Regions from separate parts of the Streptomyces sp. NBC_00234 genome, predicted to be linked through region 4. Evidence: riboswitches for the same ligand, from Rfam matches in the RefSeq annotation. Region 4 holds a riboswitch; each other region holds the start of a gene.
The links. Region 4 has a riboswitch for cobalamin ahead of OG230_RS23855 (ribonucleoside-diphosphate reductase subunit alpha). Riboswitches for the same ligand answer to the same signal wherever they lie in the genome.
Positions count from the first base shown of each region.

Region 1: it holds a riboswitch for cobalamin, as region 4 does, so the genes downstream of both, OG230_RS32415 (CbtB domain-containing protein) here and OG230_RS23855 (ribonucleoside-diphosphate reductase subunit alpha) in region 4, are expected to answer to the same signal.
Region 2: it holds a riboswitch for cobalamin, as region 4 does, so the genes downstream of both, OG230_RS13265 (ABC transporter substrate-binding protein) here and OG230_RS23855 (ribonucleoside-diphosphate reductase subunit alpha) in region 4, are expected to answer to the same signal.
Region 3: it holds a riboswitch for cobalamin, as region 4 does, so the genes downstream of both, OG230_RS08040 (cobalamin biosynthesis protein) here and OG230_RS23855 (ribonucleoside-diphosphate reductase subunit alpha) in region 4, are expected to answer to the same signal.

Region 1 is NZ_CP108101.1:7,395,778-7,400,192, reverse strand. It holds gene OG230_RS32425 (GNAT family N-acetyltransferase) at 153-644, shown strand; gene OG230_RS32420 (CbtA family protein) at 786-1,559, opposite strand; gene OG230_RS32415 (CbtB domain-containing protein) at 1,585-1,800, opposite strand; adenosylcobalamin (AdoCbl) riboswitch at 1,804-1,951, opposite strand; gene OG230_RS32410 (histidine phosphatase family protein) at 2,049-2,639, shown strand; gene OG230_RS32405 (4'-phosphopantetheinyl transferase family protein) at 2,654-3,349, opposite strand; gene OG230_RS32400 (metallophosphoesterase family protein) at 3,346-4,269, opposite strand.
Region 2 is NZ_CP108101.1:3,054,787-3,059,201, reverse strand. It holds gene OG230_RS13275 (amino acid permease) at 1-954, shown strand, start outside; gene OG230_RS13270 (M67 family metallopeptidase) at 1,069-1,491, shown strand; cobalamin riboswitch at 1,505-1,661, shown strand; gene OG230_RS13265 (ABC transporter substrate-binding protein) at 1,699-2,691, shown strand; gene OG230_RS13260 (FecCD family ABC transporter permease) at 2,688-3,728, shown strand; gene OG230_RS13255 (ABC transporter ATP-binding protein) at 3,725-4,415, shown strand, end outside.
Region 3 is NZ_CP108101.1:1,845,770-1,850,184, forward strand. It holds gene OG230_RS08025 (class II aldolase/adducin family protein) at 1-514, opposite strand, end outside; gene OG230_RS08030 (inorganic phosphate transporter) at 791-2,053, shown strand; gene OG230_RS08035 (hypothetical protein) at 2,073-2,303, shown strand; cobalamin riboswitch at 2,399-2,590, shown strand; gene OG230_RS08040 (cobalamin biosynthesis protein) at 2,710-3,654, shown strand; gene OG230_RS08045 (cobyric acid synthase) at 3,651-4,415, shown strand, end outside.
Region 4 is NZ_CP108101.1:5,379,390-5,383,804, reverse strand. It holds gene OG230_RS23875 (GntR family transcriptional regulator) at 1-72, shown strand, start outside; gene OG230_RS23870 (DUF3311 domain-containing protein) at 344-598, shown strand; gene mctP (monocarboxylate uptake permease MctP) at 595-2,229, shown strand; gene OG230_RS23860 (GNAT family N-acetyltransferase) at 2,341-2,844, shown strand; cobalamin riboswitch at 2,906-3,028, shown strand; gene OG230_RS23855 (ribonucleoside-diphosphate reductase subunit alpha) at 3,168-4,415, shown strand, end outside.

The DNA.
Region 1 (4,415 bases), 2.0 Mb from region 4:
GGACCAACCCGATATATCAACGCTAACACCAAACGAATAGCACCGCTACCCGCCATCCGTAGCGTCGCTACTATCAGCGCTAACCCTCCTGGGGCATATTCGGGTGCGCTCGGCCCGTACCCCGTGAATACTCCGCGTTCATGGATGACCTTGTGACAACACGCCTGGCACTGCACCCGATGAGCCCGGCCGAAGCTGCTGACCTGGTGGCGGGCCGACCGGCGCCCGACGCCCTGTGGGCCCCCGGGTACCCAGACGAAGGCGACAGGTTCGGCGCCGGGCGCTACGTGCGCACGTGCGAGACGGTCGGTGACCCCCGGCCGTTCGGCGCCTTCGAGATCAGGCGGCGGGAGGACGGACAGGCGATCGGCGGGATGGGATTCCACGGCGCACCCGACGAGGAGGGCCAGGTGACCATCGGCTACAGCGTGGTCCCCGCGGCCCGGGGGAACGGGTACGCCTCCGAGGCGCTTCGCGCCCTGCTGGAGTTCGCCCGCGCGCAGGGCGCCACGTCCGTGAAGGGTGACGCCAACCTCGACAACACCGGGTCGCACCGCGTCATGACCGCCGCGGGGATGCGGCTCGTCGGCGTGGACGATCAGTTGCACCACTACCTCGTCGACTGGACCGACGAGGAGTCATAGACCCACCGGATGCTGCCCCGGGAACGCACTTCGGCGGGACGCGACGACGCGACCCGCCGGAGGGTGTCCGGCGGGTCGCGTCGTGGGTCGGACGGATCAGTCAGGGTGTCATGGGACCGGCAGACCGGTCACGGCCACCGCTCAGCTCACCGCCCCCACCGTCCGGGGCGCCGCTTCCGTGCCCGCGCGCGAGCGGTCCGTCTGCGGCTCCAGCAGGCGTTCGGTCAGGTATCCGAAGATCAGACCGAAGGCGGTCCACAGCGTCGCCTGGATGGCGAGGGTGGACAGCCGGAACTGCCAGAGCAGCGTGGCCGGGAAGTCCTTGCCGACCTCGTTGAACGAGGGCAGGAAGGCGTAGGCGAGCCCGATGAGCAGGACGAAGCCCGCGAACGCGGCGATCGTCGCGTTCCAGTTGCCCACCTGAGGTGCGAGCCGTTTGCCGAGGATGACGGCGGCGACGGCCAGCAGCACGCTCAGTGCGACCATCAGGAAGAAGAGGCCGGTGCGCTGGCCGATGGTGTCGGGATTGCCGACGGCCGGCGGGTTCGCCGGGTACTTCAGGAACGGCACGACGTACACCGTCAGCAGCGCGCCACCGGCTACGAAGGCGGCCGTGGCCCGGGGGCCGAAGTCGCCGATGCGGCCGAGTGCGTAACAGAAGACGAGTGCGGCGATGCCGCCGACCGCCACGCCGAACACCAGGATCCCGGTGGCGAGCCCGCCGGTGGCCTGCATGGTGCGGCTGACGAGTTCCTCGCCGCCGCCGTGGTCGTGGTGGTGAGCCTCTTCCAGCGCGATGGCGGCGTCCACTTGGGACTCGCCGAGGAAGTAGGCGACGACGAGGGCGAGCGCGCCCGCGACGAGGCCCGCCAGCATCCCGCGGACGAGCAGAGCCCTGACAGATATGGAGTTCACGAGAATGTCCCCTGCGTATCGGTTCTCAGTGGCAGGGGAAACCGAGCAGATGCCGGCCGTCGTGGACCCACTCGTGAACGCCTTCGCCGGCGATGACCGAGATGGCACCCTGCTCGGCGCCGACGAAGTACAGCAGGACGAGCATGAGAATGCCGAAGAAGGCAGCCCACGGTGCAAGGGCCTTCAGCGAGATGGGAGTGATGGCGGGTGCGCCGGTGGTGACGGCAGCAGACTGTGCCATGGCAGAACCTCCTGGGGGAACACGCGTCCCGATCGTGGTGCCTGAGACGACGGTGCCGGGTCTGACTTCCCGTACAGGTACGAGTTCACAGTGGCGCGACCGTGCCGGATTTTCACCGGCTTCCGTCACACCGTCGTCATGGTCGTCGTGACCTTACCGCCTGTGGCTGAGCACCGCCATGGTGCAATCGGCCTGGCGGTGACCCCCGAACGCCGCAAGTAGCGGGCTGTACAGGCCACGTTCAGAAAATGGAGAGCGAAGTGACGGTACGGGTGATGTTGGTCTCGCCGGCGATGAACGCCGCTCTGCGAGAGGCCCGGTTCGAGGGGGACGCACCCCTCGACGAGTCCGGAGTGCGGCGTGCCCGCGCCGCCGCGGCGGGCGTGCCGGACGCGGAGCTGTGCGTCAGCGGCGGCTCCGAACGCTGTCTGCGGACCACCGAGGCGCTCGGCCTGCGGCCCGGGCCCGAACCCGCTCCCGCGGACTGGGACCTGGGGCGCTGGCGCGGGCGTCGGCTGTCCGATGTGAGCGACAGCGAGCCCGAAGCCGTGGCGGCCTGGCTCTCCGACCCGTCCGCCGCTCCGCACGGCGGCGAGTCCCTGTCGGAGCTGTGCGCGCGGGTCGGCGGCTGGCTCGACGGCCTGGGAGAGGACAGAGGCCGGGTGCTCGCCGTCGTCGAGCCAGCTGTCGTGCGCGCGGCGGTCGTCCACGGGCTGGGTCTGCCCGCGACGGCGTTCTGGCGCCTCGACGTCGCCCCACTGACGCTCACCCAGCTCAGCGGACGCCTCGGACGGTGGAACCTGACGTGTGGTCAGCCCCTGGTTTCCGAAGGCCGCTGACCAGGCCGACGTGCTCACCCCGGCAAGGTGACCGCCGTCGCCGCGATGCCGTCGTGAACCAGCCATCTCCCCGTGAGCGTCGGCGGGATGCCGGGCGCGGACCTCAACAGCCGTGCACTGAGCGTGCCTTCGGTCGTGTTCGGTGACGTGCGGTGGAACGTGATGTCCGCCTCGCTGAAGTCGAGCTCGATCCGGGTGAGCGGGTACCACGTCTTGAACACGCTCTCCTTGGCGCTGAACAGGAGCCGGTCCCAGTGAACGGTCCCCGTTCCGTCGGGTTCCGAACCGGCCTCGCGGGCCGCCACGTCACCGTACGACAGCAGCCGTTCGCGCTCCGACGGGAGCGAGATGATCTCCCAGACACCGGACGGCAGCGGTGCGTTGGGCTCGGCGTCGACGCCGAGCCCCCTCAGGTCCTCCGCCTTCGCCAGCGCCGCCGCACGGTAGCCGTCGCAGTGCGTCATGCTGCCGACGTAGCCGGCGGGCCACAGCGGCATTCCGCGGTGGCCGCGCAGCACGGGAGCGGGCGGCAGGCCGACAGCGGCCATCGTCCGGCGTGCGCACCAGCGCGCCGCGGCGAATTCGTGCCGCCGTTTGGCCACGCTCGTGGCCACGAGCGCCTCTTCCTCCGGGAACAGGGTGCCGGGCGGCGCGTCCTCGTCACAGGTCTCCGCGCTGGCCACGTACAGGGGCAGGATCCGTTCGATCACGACGTCTCCTCCCGACCGTCCGCGTGCGCTTCGACCGGGGTGGCGGGGCGCTCCGCGTAGGGCAGGATCTGCCGCAACAGCCCCAGCGGATGGCCCCGTTCGCGCCATTCCCGGGGATAGCCGATCGAGACCTCCTCGAAGCGCACCCCGTCGTACCAGGTCGTACGGGGAATGTGGAGATGGCCGTACACCACGGCCTCCACGTCGAACCTACGGTGCCAGTCGGCGGTGAGCTCGGTGCCGCACCACTGGGCGAACTCCGGGTGCCACAGGACATCGGTGGGCTGCCGCACCAGTGGCCAGTGCCCGGCGATCACGAGCGGGACCGCCGGATCGTGCGCGGCCAGCCGCTGTTCGGTCTGCGCGACCCGGGCCCGGCACCAGTCGTCGCGGGTCGGGTACGGATCGGGGTGGAGCATGAACTCGTCGGTGCACACGATGCCGACCTCGTGCGCGCGGGCCAGGGACTCTTCCTTCGTCGTCGTCCCCGGGGCCAGGAAGGTGTAGTCGTACAGGACGAAGACGGGTGCGATCGCCACCGGCCCGTCCGGTCCCGGCCAGTGGGGGAAGGGATCCTCGGGCGTGGAGACGCCGAGTCCGCGGCACACTTCGACGAGGTGGTCGTACCGTGCCCGGCCACGCAGCGCCACGGCATCCCTGTCGATGGTCCACAGTTCGTGGTTGCCCGGAGTCCACACCACGTGCGCGAATCGCCCCGCGAGCAGCTCCAGCGCCCAGGCGATGTCCGACACCTGCTCGGCCACATCACCCGCGACGATGAGCCAGTCCTCGTCGGACGTCGGGTGCAGCGACTCGACGATCGCGCGGTTGTCGGCGATTCCGACGTGCAGATCACTCACGGCGAGGAGCCGGCCCGCTCCCCGCGCGGGGGGCGGGGCGGGGTCGCTCAGAGAACTCATGGACGCGTTTCCCGATCTGTCGGCCGAGGCGTGAATCTGTTCCATCGGTACGGAGTTCGTTCGAATCCACCGTCTCACGGGTGACCGTCGCCACGCTGGTGATCTCCGCCGTAGATCGTTCGGGTCGGGCACGTACCGGCGTAGGG
Region 2 (4,415 bases), 2.3 Mb from region 4:
AAGCTCTTCGGTGAGCTCGAATTCTGGTTCTCGATGGTCAAGGTCACCGCGATCATCGGCATGATCCTGATCTGCGCCGGCGTCCTCACGATCGGCTTCTCCGACGCCGGGGACACCGCGACGGTCGCCAATCTCTGGAACGACGGCGGATTCTTCCCCAAGGGCATCGGCGGCACGCTGATGACCCTCCAGATCGTGATGTTCGCCTTCCTCGCCGTCGAGCTCGTCGGTGTCACGGCGGGCGAGTCGAAGGAACCGAAGACCGTCCTGCCCAAGGCCATCAACACCGTGCCGTGGCGCATCGCCGTCTTCTACGTCGGCGCGCTGATCATGATCCTCTCCGTGGTGCCGTGGAGCTCGTTCAAGCCGGGCGTCTCCCCGTTCGTCGCCGCGTTCGAGCAGATGGGCCTCGGCGTCGGCGCCGCGATCGTGAACTTCGTCGTGCTCACCGCGGCGCTGTCCTCCTGCAACTCCGGCATGTACTCCACCGGCCGCATGCTCCGCGACCTGGCGCTCAACGGGCAGGGCCCGAAGGCGTTCACCAAGCTGACGAAGAACGGCCTCCCGCTGGCGGGCACCACCTTCTCGGCCGCGCTGATGCTCGTCGGCGTCTGGATCAACTACCAGTGGCCGGGCGACGCCTTCACGTACGTCGTCTCCTTCGCGACCATCTCCGGCATGTGGGCCTGGATCATGATCCTCGTCTGCCAGATCCGCTACCGCGCCAAGGCCGACCGCGGTGAGCTGCCGCAGTCCACCTTCAGGGCGCCCGGCGCCCCCTTCACCAGCTGGTTCGCCCTCCTCTTCATCGGCCTCGTCATCGTCATGATGGCCGTCGACAAGGACGCCCGGATCTCGCTGTACTGCGCCCCGCTCTGGGCCCTGATCCTCGGTGTCTCCTACCTGGTGCTCAAGGCCCGCAACCCCGAGAACACCGCCTTCGTCAAGCGCTGACCCCGCCCGGAGGCTGCCCCGGACGAACGGCCGCCCCAACGGCCCCGTCCACCATGCGGTCCCGTGCGTACCACTCCCCGGTACGCGCGGGCCCGCATGCATATCCTGAACGCCATGCTGACCATCACCCAGGCGCTGTACGACCAGATCGTGGCGCACTCCCGCGCAGACCACCCCGACGAGGCGTGCGGCGTGGTCGCGGGCCCGGCCGGAACGGGCCGAGCCGAGCGCTTCATCCCCATGCTCAACGCCGCCCGCTCGCCCACGTTCTACGAGTTCGACTCCGCGGACCTGCTGAAGCTCTACCGCGAGATGGACGACCGCGACGAGGAGCCCGTGATCGTCTACCACTCGCACACGGCGACCGAGGCGTACCCCTCGCGCACCGACGTCACGTACGCCAACGAACCCGGCGCCCACTACGTCCTCGTCTCCACCGCGGACACCGACGAGGCGGGCCCCTTCCAGTTCCGCTCGTACCGCATCGTGGACGGCGAGATCACGGAGGAAGACGTCAAGGTCGTCGAGGCGTACTGACCCGTCCGTGACGACCATCTGACAGACTGCACGCAGACCAACGAGGCGGCAGGAACCAGGAAGCCGGTGCAAGTCCGGCACGGTCCCGCCACTGTGACCGAGCCCTCCGGGAGAGTCATCTCCGGGACAGGGAACGGGAGTCAGGAACTGACCTGCCGCCTTCTCGCATCGACCAGGGGACGAGGAAATCCCCCGGAGAGGCTCGCCATGTCCAGGCGCACCCCCGCGCTCATAGCCGCCGTGCTGCTGCTCCCGCTCGCTCTCACCGCCTGCTCCACCGCGGACGGGACGAAGAGCTCCGGGGACGCGAAAGCGGCACCCGGCTTCCCGTACACCGTCACCAACTGCGGTGTCACCACGACGTACGAGGCGCCCCCGAAGCGCGCCGTCACCATGAACCAGCACGTCACCGAAGTGATGCTGGAACTCGGCCTGGCCTCCTCCCTCGTCGGCACCGCCTACCTCGACGACAAGGTCCTCCCGGAGTACGCCGAGGAGTACGAGGCCACCCCGGTCCTGGCCAAGGAGTACCCCTCCTACGAGAAGCTCCTCGCCGCGGCACCCGACTTCGTCTACGGCGGCTACGACTCCGCGTTCGCCGCGAGTGACGGCCGCAGCCGCGAGGCGCTGAGGAAGTCGGGCATCGACAGCCGCCTCAACACCGAGTACTGCGCCAAGGGCGACACCGCCATGGACACCCTCTACGAGGAGGTCCGCGAGGTCGGCCGCACCTTCGGCGTCGCCGACCGCGCCGAACGCTGGATCCGGGACGCGAAGGCCACCAACGCCGCAGCCGCCCAGAAGCTCGAGAACGTCGAACCCGTCTCGGTCTTCGTCTACGACAGCGGCGACAAGACCGCCTTCACCGCGGGCGGCAAGGGCATCGGCAACGAGATGATCACCCGGGCCGGCGGCCGGAACGTCTTCGCCGACCTCGACAAGCCCTTCGGTGACGCCTCCTGGGAGAACGTCGTCGCCCGCAAGCCCGACGTCGTCCTGATCTACGACTACGGCGCCACCACCGTCGCCCAGAAGAAGAAGCGCCTCCTGGAGGACCCGGCTCTCGCCGACGTCCCCGCGATCAGGAACAAGCGGTTCGCCGTACTGCCGCTGTCCGACGCGGTCCTGGGCGTCCGCGCCCCCGCGGCCGTGGAGACCCTCGCGGCCCAGCTCCACCCGGAGACGGCCGCCGCCCGGTGAGCTGCCGCGCCCCCGACACGCGCCGGCGCCTGCGGTACACCCTCGTCGTCGGCGTCCTCGCCGCCGTCCTCGGTGCGGCCGTCGTCGCCGCCCTCGCCCTCGGCTCCGTCCGCATCCCGCCCGGCCAGGTCCTCGACATCCTGACCGGGCGGGCCGGGCCGAGCCCCTTCCGCACCATCGTCCTCGACGTACGGCTGCCCCGCGTCCTGCTCGGCATCGTCGTCGGCGCCGGACTCGCCGTCATCGGCACCGTCCTCCAGGCCCTGGTCCGCAACCCGCTCGCCGACCCGTTCCTCCTCGGCGTCTCCTCCGGCGCGTCCACCGGCGCCGTCCTCGTCATCGTCCTCGGCATCGGGGCCGGACTCGCCACCACCGTGACCATCCCCGCCGCCGCGTTCGCCGGCGCCCTCGCCTCGCTCGTGCTCGTCTACACCCTGGCCCGCGGCGGCTCCGGCCTCACCACCAACCGGCTCGTCCTCGCCGGAGTGGCCGTCTCCTACATCCTGTCCGCGCTCACCAGCCTGATCCTGGTCACCTCCGCCCGCGCCGACCACCTCCAGGAAGTCCTGTACTGGACGCTCGGCGGCCTCGGCTCGGCCCGCTGGGACATGCTCGCCCTGCCCACGACGGTCCTCGTCATCGGTACGGCCCTGCTCCTCACCATCGCCCGCCCCCTCGACCTGCTGCTCGTCGGCGAGGAGGGCGCCACCGTCCTCGGCCTCGACACCGCACGCTTCCGCGCCGCCGTCTTCGTCCTCGTCTCCCTGCTCACCGGCGCCCTCGTCGCGTACAGCGGAGCGATCGGCTTCGTCGGCCTGATGGTGCCGCACATGGCCCGGATGGCCGTCGGCGCCGGACACCGCGCCCTGCTGCCCGTCGCCGCGCTCGGCGGCGCCGTCTTCCTCGTACTCGCCGACCTCGCCGCCCGCACCGTCGCCGCACCCCAGGACATCCCCGTGGGCGTACTCACCGCCCTCACCGGCGGCCCGTTCTTCCTCTGGATGCTGCGCCGCCGCCCCGAAGGAGCGCCCGCATGACGACCCTGCGCACCGAGGGCCTCTCGTACGGGACCGGCGTGGGCCGGCACCTCGTCGACTCCGTCGACCTGACCGCCGCAGCAGGCGAGACGGTGGGCCTCGTCGGCCCCAACGGCAGCGGCAAGACCACGCTCCTGCGCTGCGTGTACGGCACCCTCCGCCCCACCCACGGCCGGGTCCTCCTGGACGGCGACGACCTTGCCACCCTCCCGGTGAAGGCCCGCGCCCGCCGCATCGCCACCGTCCCGCAGGACGGCCAGGCAGGATTCGAGCTGACCGTGCGCGAGGTCGTCGCCATGGGCCGCGCCCCGCACAAACGCTTCTGGGAGACGGACACCACCGCCGACCACGCCCTCGTCACCGAGGCCCTGGACCGCGTGGGCATCACCGCGCTCGCCCCCCGCGCGTTCGCCTCGCTCTCCGGCGGGGAACGCCAGCGCGCCCTGGTCGCCCGCGCCCTCGTCCAGCAGCCCGCGCTCGTCGTCCTCGACGAACCCACCAACCACCTGGACATCCGCTACCAGTTGGAGATCCTCTCCCTCGTCCGCGACCTCGGCACGACGAACCTCCTCGCCCTGCACGACCTGAACCTCGCCGCGTACTACTGCGACCGGATCTACGTGCTCCGGGACGGCCGGGTCGTCGCCTCGGGCACCCCGACGGACGTCCTCACCCCGGAGCTGCTCA
Region 3 (4,415 bases), 3.5 Mb from region 4:
CCTCGTCGAGGGTGTCCCCGTAGGTGACGGTTCCGTGGTTCTGGAGCAGACAGCCCGTGCGGTCGCGCAGGGCGGTGAGCATGTTCGCGGCCAGCTCCGGCGTTCCGTACCGCGCGTAGGCCGCGGTGCGGACGGGGCCGCCGAGCATCGCGGCGGCGTAGTGCACGAGCGGGACCTCGGCGACGAGGGTGGAGACGGCCGTGGCGTGGACGGCGTGGGTGTGGACGACGGCGGCGGCGTCGGTGCTGCCGTAGACCGCCAGGTGGAGCGGGAGTTCGCTGGTGGGGGCGAGGTCGCCGAGCACCTGGCGCCCTTCGAGGTCCACGCCGACCGCGTCCTCGGGACCGAGCCGGTCGTACGGGACGCCGCTGGGCGTGACCAGGACGATGTCGCCGACGCGGGCCGACACGTTGCCCGAGGTCCCGACGACGAGGCCGTCGGCCGCCGTTCTGCGCGCCGTCGCCACCACGCCGTCCCAGGCCCGCCGGACCGCTTCCCGATGCTGATCGCTCATACGGAAATCCTATGAGTGCGGGGCGGATCGGCGCCGGGAGAGCCGCTCGGGTGACCAGGATCTCCTCAACGGCGAAAAGTGGCTGAAAACGTTCGCCAACGGGCACCAAAAGAGGGCCGCCACCGGGCTACGGACGGGCCGCGCCCCCACTCCCCACACAAGCGGAGTGCCCGCACTCCATTCAGGGTCACCACAGCGCCCTGCCCAGTTCATCTTCCGTTCACCCAGGTTGCCTACGGTCCACGTGCCACTGACGTCGAGCGATTGCCTGGGTAAATGGAACACATCACACTGCTGCTTGCGATTGTGATCGTGACAGCTCTCGTGTTCGATTTCACGAACGGTTTCCATGACACCGCCAACGCGATGGCCACCACCATCTCGACCGGCGCACTGAAGCCCAAGACAGCGGTGGCGATGTCCGCCGTTCTCAACCTGATCGGCGCGTTCCTGTCGGTGGAGGTCGCCAAGACGATCTCCGGCGGGATCGTCAACGAGGACGGCCTCAGAACCGAGGTCATCTTCGCGGCGCTCGTCGGCGCCATCCTGTGGAATCTGCTGACCTGGCTGGTGGGCCTGCCCTCCAGCTCCTCGCACGCGCTCTTCGGTGGCCTCATCGGCGCCGCGGTCATGTCGGCGGGCTGGTCCTCGATCGACGGCGGCACGGTCGTCACCAAGGTCCTGCTGCCCGCCATCGCCGCGCCGCTCGTCGCCGGTCTCGCGGCCCTGCTGGCCACCAGGCTGACGTACCGGATCAACCGGAAGGTCACCGACGAGGCACAGCTGAAGTCGACCGCCAAGGGCTACCGGGCCGGCCAGATCGCCTCGGCCGGGCTCGTCTCCCTCGCCCACGGCACCAACGACGCGCAGAAGACCATGGGCATCATCACCCTGGCCCTGGTCACCGGTGGCGTCCTGGCGCCCGGCTCCAACCCGCCGGTCTGGGTCATCGTCTCCGCCGGTGTGGCCATCGCCATGGGCACCTACCTCGGCGGCTGGCGCATCATCCGCACCATGGGCAGCGGCCTGACCGAGCTCAAGCCGCCGCAGGGCTTCGCCGCCCAGACCAGCGCGGCCACGGTCATCCTGGCCTCCTCGCACCTCGGTTTCTCCCTCTCCACCACCCAGTCCTGCTCGGGCGCCGTCATGGGCGCGGGTCTCGGACGCAAGGGCGGTGTGGTCCGCTGGTCCACCGCCACCCGGATGTTCGTCGCCTGGGGCCTGACCCTGCCGGCCGCCGGTCTGGTCGGCGCGGGTGCCGAGCTGCTCACCAAGCAGGGCAGCTGGGGCGTCGCCGTCGTCGCCGTCCTGCTCGTCGCGGGCTCCGGTGCCATCTGGCTGCTGTCGCGCCGCAAGCCGGTCGACCACACCAACGTGACGGACGGCCAGCACGGCGAGCCCGAGCCCGCGGGCGTCGTCACGACGGCCATGGCGGCCGTCACCCCGCCGCCCACCGGCACCGCGGCCATGGAGATCAAGACCACCATCCCGGCCCCGGCCGGTACCACCGCCGACCCGGCCCGCCCGGCCACGGTCTGACAGGGCAGGGAACACCACCATGAAAATCGACTGGGCAGCTCTCGCCTCCGTCTTCGGCGTCAGCCTCGTGGTCACCGTGGCGCTCGTCGGCCTCTTCACCCTCGGCATCGTCGGCCTCTCCAAGCAGGCGTCGGCGGCCTCGGCCGGCAGCTCCGGCGGCACGCTCGCGCTGGCCCGCACCGCCGCGTACGCCTGCTTCGGGCTCTGCGCAGCCGCGGTCGCCTACGGGATCTATCTGATCGTCGTCTGACGCGACGGCCGCCGTACCCGCGGCCACATATGTACGAAATCGCCGTTGGCCTGCGGGGCTCCCCGCAGGTCAACTGCGAGTTGACGGGCGTTCGCACAGCGTGGTGGACTGCCCGTGCCGTTTACGGCGACAGAAGAGGAAGCCGGTGCGAATCCGGCGCGGTCCCGCCACTGTCACCGGGGAGCACTCCCCCCACACCGGAAGTCACGGTCCGTCCGCGGACTGGAAGGCCGGGGGGAACTGCGGATCCGGAAGCCAGGAGACTCTCGTCGCCGGTCACGTCGAACCAGGGCGCGGACCCTGAGTGAGGACATATGCCATGCCCGGCCGCTGTGCGCCCGATCCTGTGTCACCCGATCCTGTGTCACCTGCCATCAGAACGACCCGTGCATCGGCGGGCTGAGCCTTGCGTGCCGACCGCATCTTCGCGTACGGCGCCACGGCCGGTCTGATCGGCGATCTGCTGCTGGGTGATCCCCGCCGGGGACACCCCGTCGCCGCGTTCGGGCTGACCGCCGCAGAGGTCGAGAACCGGCTGTGGCGCGACCACCGCGGGTGGGGTGCCCTCCACACGCTCGTCTGCGCCGGAGGCGCCGCGGGCGCCGCCGCGCTCGCCGCCCGCGCCGTCCGCGACCGGCCCGCCCTCGCCGTCGCGCTGACCGCCGCCACCACCTGGTCCGTCATCGGCGGCACCTCACTGGGCCGCGAGGCCCGCGCCATCGGCGGCGCGCTCGCCGCCGGGGACGTCGACGTGGCCCGGGAGCGGCTGCCGCATCTCTGCGGACGCGACCCGCACTCCCTCGACGGGCCCCAGATCGCCCGCGCCGTGGTCGAGTCCGTCGCCGAGAACACCTCGGACGCCGTCGTCGGTGCCCTCGTCTGGGGTGCGCTGGGCGGAGTGCCCGGCCTCGTCGCCTTCCGGGCCGTCAACACCCTCGACGCCATGGTCGGGCACAAGTCGCCCCAGTACCGCCGGTACGGGTGGGCCTCGGCCCGCCTCGACGACGTCGCGGGCTGGCCCGGCGCCCGCCTCACCGCCGCACTCGCCGTGGCCGTCGGGGGGCGGCCACGGCAGGCGGTACGGGCCTGGCGTGCGGACGCGGGCAAGCACCCGAGCCCCAACGCGGGTCCGGTCGAGGCCTCGTTCGCGGGCGCCCTCGGCGTACGCCTCGGCGGGACCCTCGCGTACGGCGGGCGGACCGAGCACCGGCCGGTGCTCAACGGGGCGGCCGGCCGCGCGGTGGAGACCGCGGACATCGAACGCGCGGTGCGGCTGTCGCGCCGGGTGAGTGCGCTGGCCCTCGGCGTCTGTGTGGCCGGACGGCTGATCGCGGGACGGAGACGGATATGAGCGGCGGGCTGCTGGTCGCGGGGACCACATCGGACGCGGGCAAGAGCGTCGTCACGGCGGGGATCTGCCGGTGGCTGGTGCGGCAGGGGGTGAAGGTCGCCCCCTTCAAGGCGCAGAACATGTCGCTCAACTCCTTCGTCACCCGCGAGGGTGCGGAGATCGGGCGCGCCCAGGCCATGCAGGCACAGGCCGCCCGGGTGGAGCCGACCGCGCTGATGAACCCGGTGCTGCTGAAGCCCGGCAGCGACCGGTCCAGTCAGGTCGTCCTGATGGGCAGGCCCGTCGGCGAGATGAGCGCGCGCGGCTACCACGGGGGGCGGCAGGAGTCGCTGCTCGGGACCGTCGTGGACTGTCTGGAGCAGCTCCGGGGCACGTATGACGCCGTGATCTGCGAAGGGGCGGGCAGTCCGGCCGAGATCAACCTGCGGCGTACGGACATCGTGAACATGGGCGTCGCGCGGGCCGCGCGGTTCCCGGTGCTGGTGGTCGGGGACATCGACCGCGGGGGTGTCTTCGCCTCGTTCTTCGGTACGACGGCCCTGCTGAGCGCCGAGGACCAGGCGCTGGTCGCCGGCTATCTCGTCAACAAGTTCCGGGGTGACGTCTCCTTGCTCGAACCGGGCCTCGACATGCTGTACGAGCTCACGGGGCGGCGGACGTACGGGGTGCTGCCGTTCGCCCACGGGCTCGGCATCGACGAGGAGGACGGACTGCGGGTGTCGCTGCGCGGCGCCGTACGGGAGTCCGCCGTCACCGCGCCG
Region 4 (4,415 bases):
GAGTGGGTGCGCTCCGTGTACCGCGGCGACCGCTACAAGTTCGTGGCCCGCCTCAAGCGGCCCACCGACTGAGTCCCACCGACCGAGTCCCACCGCATCACCTGTCGCGACCCGCACGACGAACGGCCCCCGTGGAATCACCATCCCCACGGGGGCCGTTCGCTGCCCGCCGCCACCGTCACCTCGGGATTGGCGTGAACCGGACCCTGCCGTCGTTCGTGCATGTCACCGAGACATCACCGTTGCACTACCGCAATGCGGACAGGGGGTGACGCTGGACGGACCCCTCGCCTAGATTTCGTGCGCATTACACCAGGTGACCAGCGAGGGGACGGAGCACCACATGCCCGAAAACACCGCCGAAAAACGGCCAACGATCACACCCGTGCGGGTGGTTATCGCCGTGTGCCTCATTGCGCCGTTCGTGGCGATGCTCTGGGTGAGCTCGTACGCGAAGGTCGAACCCACGTTCATCGGCATCCCGTTCTTCTACTGGTACCAGATGCTGTGGGTCCTCATCTCGACCGCACTGACGATGGTCGCGTACACGCTGTGGCAGCGTGACCAGCGCGCCCGCAAGGGAGGTGCGTCAGCATGAAGGACGGCGTCAACGGCGTAGCACTCGCCGTATTCATCTTCTTCTTCCTGGCCGTCACGGTCATCGGATTCATGGCCGCCCGCTGGCGGAAGGCCGAGAACGAGAACAGCCTGGACGAATGGGGCCTGGGCGGACGGTCGTTCGGCACCTGGGTCACCTGGTTCCTGCTGGGCGGTGACCTCTACACGGCGTACACCTTCGTCGCCGTCCCCGCGGCGATCTACGCGGCGGGCGCGGCGGGCTTCTTCGCCGTCCCGTACACGATCCTCGTCTACCCGCTGATCTTCACCTTCCTGCCGCGGCTGTGGTCGGTGTCGCACAAGCACGGGTACGTCACCACCTCGGACTTCGTCCGGGGCCGCTTCGGCTCGAAGGGGCTCTCGCTGGCGGTCGCCCTCACCGGCATCCTCGCCACGATGCCGTACATCGCGCTCCAGCTGGTCGGCATCCAGGCGGTGCTGGACGTGATGGGCGTCGGCGGTGGCGAGACCACGCACTGGTTCGTCAAGGACCTGCCGCTGCTGATCGCGTTCGCGGTGCTCGCCGCGTACACCTACTCCTCGGGCCTGCGGGCGCCGGCGCTGATCGCGTTCGTCAAGGATGGGCTGATCTACCTGGTCATCGCCGTGGCGATCATCTACATCCCGATCAAGCTGGGCGGCTTCGACGACATCTTCGCCAAGGCGGGCGAGGCGTTCTCGCAGACGAACGAGGCCACCGGCAAGCCGCGCGGTGCGCTCGTCCCGGGCGAGATGGGCCAGTGGGGCTACGCCACCCTGGCGCTCGGCTCGGCGCTCGCGCTCTTCATGTATCCCCACTCGATCACGGCGACGCTCTCCAGCCGCAGCCGTGACGTGATCCGCCGCAACACGACGATCCTCCCGCTGTACTCGCTGATGCTGGGGCTGCTGGCGCTGCTCGGCTTCATGGCGATCGCCGCCGGAGTCAAGGTGGACAACGGCCAGCTGGCGATCCCTCAGCTGTTCGAGAACATGTTCCCCGACTGGTTCGCGGGCGTGGCCTTCGCCGCGATCGGCATCGGCGCGCTGGTGCCGGCGGCCATCATGTCGATCGCCGCGGCGAACCTCTTCACCCGCAACATCTACAAGGACTTCCTGAAGCCCGACGCGACCCCGGCGCAGGAGACCAAGGTCTCCAAGCTGGTCTCGCTCCTGGTGAAGGTCGGCGCGCTCGCCTTCGTCCTCACCATGGACAAGACGGTCGCGATCAACTTCCAGCTGCTCGGCGGGATCTGGATCCTCCAGACCATGCCCGCACTGGTCGGCGGCCTGTTCACCCGCTGGTTCCACCGCTGGGCCCTGATCGCGGGCTGGGCGGTCGGCATGGTGTACGGGACGGTCGCCGCGTACGGCGTCGCCAGCCCGACCCAGAAGCACTTCGGCGGCTCCTCGAAGGAGATCCCGGGCATCGGCGAGATCGGCTACATCGGTCTCACCGCGTTCGTCCTGAACGTGGTGGTCGTGGTCGTCCTCACCTTCGTCCTCAACGCGCTGAAGGCGCCGGCCGGGATCGACGAGACCTCGCCGTCCGACTACACGGCGGACGCGGGCGACCCGGGCGTCAAGACGGTCCTGCCGCCCGCCACCGCGGGCGCGCCCGGCGGTCACTGACCCCCGCACCGACCGCTCCGCAACGGGCCGTCGCGACTCCGGCAACGGAGGCGCGGCGGCCCGTCGCATATCCGGTACGCCCATGCGCCCCCGGTGCGGCACACTCCCCGCATGGACATTTCGATCAGGCCCATCGGCCCCGGGGAGCACGAAGCGCTGGGCGAGATCACGGCTCACGCGTATCTCGACGACGGTCTGCTGGATCTCGGGGCCGAGGACCCGTATCTGGCCGAACTGCGGGCCGTGGGACGGCGGGCCGCGGAGGCCGAGGTGCTGGTCGCCGTGGGCTCGGAGGGCGCGGTTCTCGGCGGGGTCACATACGCCCTGTCCGGGAATCCCTGGGCGGACATCGCCCTGGAGGGCGAGGCCGAGTTCCGGATGCTGGCGGTCTCGGGCGAGGCCCGCGGACGCGGGGCCGGCGAGGCTCTGGTGCGGGCGTGCATCGACCGGGCACGGGCCACGGAGGGGGTCACCGGGGTCGTCCTGTCGACGCAGGACGTCATGCGGGACGCCCACCGGATCTACCAGCGCCTCGGCTTCGTACGGACTCCGGAGCGGGACTGGGAGCCCCTGCCCGATTTCGGCCCCCTGCTCACGTTCCGGCTGGCACTGTAACCGCACTCCGCTCGCACGACACAAGATGTGGGGGCTGCCTCGATGGGCAGCCCCCACATGTATGCTCGTGCTCGCTGTCGCCGCAGGGGAATCCGGTGCGAATCCGGAACTGTCCCGCAACGGTGTGATCGGTGCGCTTTTGCGCATCCGAAGTCCGAAGACCTGTCGACAGCGCGTCCGGCTCGACCGAACCGGGCGCAGAGACGTCCGGGCCTCGCGGATGGGCCGGTGGACGCCGCACGCAGTGCTGCCGCCTCCGGGCCCCGCTCTGCCCGGCTGCCCCCGCTCCCCGCCGGCCCCGAGCCGAGCGAGGGAGAGCACCGGTGACCATCGCGCCAGCCGATCCGGTTTCAGCCGCAGGGAACGCCGCGTCCGGGAAGACCACGGAAGCCACGACGGACGGACCCGGGACCGCACTGCTGCGGACCCTCACCGACCTCACGGCCGATCTGCCCGACACCGACCCCGGCCGCGTCGCCGCCGCCGCGCTGCGCGGTCGCAACGCCCGGTCGGACGAGGCCGAGCTGCGCTCGCTGGCCACGGAGGCCGCCGCGGGCCTGATCTCCGAGGACCCCGCCTACTCCCGGCTCGCCGCCCGGCTCCTCACCCGCACGATCGCGGACGAGGCGGCCGGCCAGGGCGCGGTCTCCTTCTCCGCCTCGGTCGCCGTCGGACACCGCGAGGGCCTGATCGCGGACCGCACCGCCCAGTTCGTCCGGGTCCACGCCTCCCGGCTCGACGCCCTGGTCGGTGGCTCGCTCGTGGCCGGCGCGGACGACCGGTTCGGCTACTTCGGCCTGCGGACGCTGTACAGCCGGTACCTGCTGCGCCACCCGCTGACCCGTGCGGTGATCGAGACCCCGCAGCACTTCATGCTGCGGGTGGCGGCCGGTCTCGCCGAGGACGACACCCCGGAGGCGCTGGACGAGGTCGCCGCGCTGTACGGCCTGATGAGCCGGCTCGACTACCTCCCCTCCTCCCCCACCCTGTTCAACTCCGGTACCCGGCACCCGCAGATGTCCTCCTGCTACCTGCTGGACTCGCCGCTCGACGAGCTCGACTCGATCTACGACCGCTACCACCAGGTGGCCCGGCTCTCGAAGCACGCGGGCGGCATCGGCCTCTCGTACTCCCGTATCCGCGCCCGCGGTTCACTGATCCGCGGCACCAACGGGCACTCCAACGGCATCGTTCCGTTCCTCAAGACGCTCGACGCCTCGGTCGCCGCGGTCAACCAGGGGGGCCGCCGCAAGGGCGCAGCCGCCGTGTACCTGGAGACCTGGCACGCGGACATCGAGGAGTTCCTCGAACTGCGCGACAACACGGGCGAGGACCAGCGGCGTACGCACAACCTCAACCTGGCGCACTGGATTCCGGACGAGTTCATGCGCCGGGTCGACACCGACGGCCAGTGGTCGCTGTTCTCGCCCGCCGACGTGCCCGAGCTGGTCGACCTGTGGGGCGCGGAGTTCGACGCGGCCTACCGCGCGGCGGAGGAGGCCGGGCTGGCCCGCAAGACCATGCCCGCGCGTGACCTGTACGGCCGGATGATGCGTACGCTCGCGCAGACC